DNA from 2 places in the Mesobacillus sp. ABV4_180 genome. Region 2 is predicted to be linked to the other one. Evidence: riboswitches for the same ligand, from Rfam matches in the RefSeq annotation. Region 2 holds a riboswitch; the other holds the start of a gene.

Region 1 (2,202 bases), 2.8 Mb from region 2:
ATAGCTGAAGTAATTGAAAAAGCACTGGACGAAGCCAAAGCACAACAAATTGGAGGGAAGCAGGTCACCCCATTTCTGCTAGGAAAAGTAAAAGAATTGACCGAAGGAAAAAGTCTTGTCGCGAATATCGCGCTTGTCAAAAATAATGCCAAGGTCGGAGCAAAGATCGCAACAGCTCTTGCCAAACAGAGAATCAGCCTTTGAGGCTGGTTCTTTTTTTAGGTCTAAATACTGGAAGAAGTTAATACTATCTGTAAATGGGAGATTTACTCAGTCTATAAAAAGAACGATATCGTTCATTAAAAAAAACGAAAAAGTAAGAGAATTGGAGATAATTCTTAAAAACGAACGATTTTTGTTCTTTTTTAAGAAAAAATAGCTGTTTTTGGACTTTTTCACAAATGAATCCAATGGACTATACTCGAATGGAAACAGGTGGAATTTGAAAGGATTTTAAGGAGGATGAATGACCGTGTTCAGAAAAAATTGTGATCGATGCAATCGTCCCTCGTTTAGCAGCAGTGATATTGGTGAATGGCTTTGCCCTGTTTGCGGTCATGATCTTACAAGATATCCGTTCTTTAACGCCATTAGTCTTGAGAAAGTAGCCAAATTTCCCCGCTGGAAAAACGATGCTTATAAAAAAAATTCTGTATCAAATGAACCCTCATCAAATTTATGGGGGTAAAGGGTTTAAAAAGAGTTCAACAATTAGGTATATATTCTGACAAAAATCTATGAATAAATGGTTTTAATTTTCAGAAAAATAAGCCTTTTCATTGAAATTTTGTAAGTGTTTGGAAGAAAAAAGAAAAAATCCTTACTATCTAGCCGACAAATAGTTACATCATAATGATAAAGAACCAGATACAATGAGATTGGGAGTCAGGGAATAAGAAAAAAGATACAGTAAAAGGCAAACTTGTTGAAAAACTAGGACGCAAAGTCACGGATCTAAGGTGCAATGTACTATGATGGCCGGACTGCCTGGAATACCATAGTATTTTGGGGGGAAGAACTTGATTAAAGAACAGGTAGTTTTCGAAGAACTTGACACAGAATGGATGCAGCTAATTTTACAAGCATTGGAAATGGGAATAAACAAGGAAGAAATCCGAGATTTTTTAACTAAGTCTGGCGCACAGTAAGTCTGTAAGATACGATAAACTCTACATAGAATACAATTTTTTGATCGAGCAGCTCTTCAGGAGGTGCTTTTTATTTTGTTTATAAAAATGAAAAAGGACAGCTAGCTGTCCATTAATCATTTACTTATTGTGGAGTCTCCATTTATTGAATTCTAAAAACTCGCGGAACTGATCTTTTGTAATACCTGAGTCCATTGCTTCCTTTACTAGGTTAACCCAATCAGAATCCATATTTTCTTTATCTGGCTGTTCATTGATTAAGTGATCCACTGGTATATTCAGTACTGCAGCTATTTTCTCCAAAAATTGGATTGATGGATTCGTTTGAAGATTACGCTCCAAAGAACTTAAATAAGATTTCGCGACTCCCGCTTGTTCTGCCAGTTCAGACAGCGACATTCTCTTTTCCTGTCGCAGCTTCTTTACGCGTTCACCAATCACAGACATTCACACACCTTATTTTTTATTATTTTCATTATATCAAAATAAACTTTGCAGTTCCATATAAAGAACAACTAATCGAACACATTATACCTTATATAACGGAGAAATAGTTTAGTATACGTCTGTTTTTTTAGAAAAAAGCATTTGGGAAAGTTTTCTTTAGTTTTAAAAAACCTGTGTGAGTATCCAAACCGCTGAAAAAAAGGTAAAATGGTAGCAATCAAACAAGGTACGGGTGATTGAAATGCAGAAGAAGTATTTGGTGATTTATGAAGAAATCGCAAAACAGATTCAGGAGGGCCATTTTCCGCCTAAGACGATTTTGCCTTCGGAGAATGAGTTCGCAGAACGCTACCAGACCTCAAGGGAAACCATTCGGAAAGCGCTGAACTTGCTGGCACAGAATGGCTTTATTCAAAAAATTCGCGGCAAGGGTTCATTGGTCCTGGATTTGAAAAGACATCAGTTTCCGATTTCTGGTCTGGTCAGCTTCAAGGAGCTCGCTGAGAATATTGGTGGGAAGGCTGAAACGACGGTCGAGGAATTCACTCTCCAGCTTGCTGGTGGTGACATTTCCAGGGAGCTGAATATTGCGGAAACTGAAAAGGTT
Region 2 (2,202 bases):
AGTAAAGAGCCAGAACAGAGCAGAAGCAGCGATTACTTCAGGCCGCTTCAAAGATGAAATCGTCCCTGTCGAAGTGAAGCAGCGAAAAGGAGATCCAATCATTGTCGATCAGGATGAGCATCCTAAATTCGGCAGCACTCTTGAGAAAGCAGGAAAGTTAAGACCTGCATTCAAAAAAGACGGAACGGTTACAGCAGCGAATGCTTCCGGAATCAATGACGGTGCAGCTGCAGTTGTTGTGATGAGCGGCAAAAAAGCAAAAGAACTTGGAGTCACTCCACTTGTAACCATCAAGGCTAATGCTTCAGCAGGGGTTGACCCGTCCATCATGGGAATCGGTCCGGTTGATGCTGTTAAAAAGGCACTGAAAAAAGCAGATATGGAACTAACGGACATCGATTTAGTAGAAGCAAATGAGGCTTTTGCAGCGCAGGCTCTTTCTGTCATGAAGGAACTTGGCATGAGCGAGGAGAACGTCAATGTCAATGGTGGAGCAATTGCGCTTGGCCACCCGATTGGCGCGAGCGGTGCAAGAGTTCTTGTCACGCTGATCCATGAACTGAAGAAGCGTGAACAGAAATACGGCTTGGCAACCCTCTGTATCGGCGGCGGAATGGGTGTAGCAACGATCATCGAAAACGTTTAATTAATAGAGAAAGCCTGTGGTCCGCACCACAGGCTTTCGTATTTTAGCAGATTTCAAATTACATAGTCATCCGTTAGTTTGCTGCAGGCATTTGAAAGATTCTGCAGGCATTCCATCCTTAATCTCTCATCGCAGATAAAATCATTCAGGAGCTCCTCTTCCAGCTTCATCTGTATTTGATGAATTTCTTCCTGGAACCTCTCCCTTTTTTCAACATCTGCCAAATGAAACTCAATTTCCCGCTCAAAATACTCTACCGTCCCAAATAAAACAGTCAATGATTCCTCCACCTTTCGTAATTAGTCCCCAGTATAAAATAGAACAAACCTGCCAAAAGGATTGTTTTTATCTGTTAAGTCAAGTTCCTTAAGTTTTATTTAACCTCACAAAGGCTCTGCAAACGTCAAATCCATTATTTGTTGCAATATTTTGATTTTAGCGCATAAAAGGAATTGACCTCTGACTCAACAATAAAAAAATCCTCCCAAAAGATGGCGGATTTTTTCAGCAAGCGGCAAAAACCAAACCATTTGCCTATCTATTATGGTCATCCGATCTTTTTTGGCAACCCGACGATCATAGCTAAACGCCTTAGACTCGTGGCTTTGCGTCCTTACCTTTCGATAAGTTTGCCTTTTTCAGTTCTAATTAAAATATAAATCTTTGGTCCCTTCTATTCAACAAAATTCGCCATTTTCCAACATAAATGAGTATATTTTCCTATATCCTTATGATTAAGTAATATACAAATACATGAAATAATCATTTTCCAAAGACAGGGAATGTTTCCACAATGTAATATAGCAGCAATCTGAATGTAAAACTCACTTGCTAGAATAGATAGAAGAAGCTTTATTACAGGCGAATGGCAGGAGGATCCGTATGGAACAGCATGTTAAGATATCGCTAGATGACTGGAAAGCAGAAATAGAAGAAGTTCTTAAAGAGATTGATGCGGAATATGAAGAAGTGAAAAATGAGCTGAAGGTCTATACATATAAATTCAACATCACGAAGCAGGTCGTCCAATCGACTGTAAATCCTGATTTAAACAGGAAAATCCGCGAATTGTACCATCAGCCTTTTGAACAGAAATTCAATGAATTAAAAGAGTACATCAAGGAACTGGAAGAGAAAAAACGAGTCTTCCAGATGTTCACCGATAAAATTGATAAAATCACGGAAAAAGAAGAAACACCTACGCTTGCAGTTGCACAACCGGAGTGAATGAACAAAGCCTGTCTGAATCGAAATCAGACAGGCTTTGTTCATTTTTAAAAGCAAGATTTTGATATTATTTTTTCCACCATGAATCAAACATGGATGCAGGTACATGGCGTTTGTGTTCTGACGTTACATATCTGCCTTCAATTTTTGCTGCATCTGCCTCGGCAATTTGCTTTCCTTCCAAGTAATCATCGATGGCTTCATAGCTCACACCAAGTTCGGTCTCGTCTGCCTGGAGCGGTTTATTGTCAAGAAGATCTGCTGTCGGCTCCTTAAGATATAATCTGGCTTCAGCGTTCAGAGCCTTGAGCAGCTCCCTGCCCTGTCTC

Evidence for each region. Region 2 has a riboswitch for cyclic di-GMP ahead of ACXAEA_RS05310 (hypothetical protein). Riboswitches for the same ligand answer to the same signal wherever they lie in the genome.
Region 1: it holds a riboswitch for cyclic di-GMP, as region 2 does, so the genes downstream of both, ACXAEA_RS19670 (anti-repressor SinI family protein) here and ACXAEA_RS05310 (hypothetical protein) in region 2, are expected to answer to the same signal.

The regions. Positions count from the first base shown of each region.
Region 1 covers NZ_JBSWTJ010000001.1:3,852,186-3,854,387, reverse strand. Annotated here, with positions in the region: gene ACXAEA_RS19675 (pseudouridine-5'-phosphate glycosidase) at 1-204, shown strand, start outside; cyclic di-GMP riboswitch class I at 906-991, shown strand; gene ACXAEA_RS19670 (anti-repressor SinI family protein) at 1,020-1,148, shown strand; gene ACXAEA_RS19665 (helix-turn-helix domain-containing protein) at 1,269-1,589, opposite strand; gene treR (trehalose operon repressor) at 1,837-2,202, shown strand, end outside.
Region 2 covers NZ_JBSWTJ010000001.1:1,072,682-1,074,883, reverse strand. Annotated here, with positions in the region: gene ACXAEA_RS05315 (acetyl-CoA C-acetyltransferase) at 1-646, shown strand, start outside; gene ACXAEA_RS05310 (hypothetical protein) at 700-924, opposite strand; cyclic di-GMP riboswitch class I at 1,207-1,290, opposite strand; gene ACXAEA_RS05305 (hypothetical protein) at 1,529-1,873, shown strand; gene nadE (ammonia-dependent NAD(+) synthetase) at 1,941-2,202, opposite strand, start outside.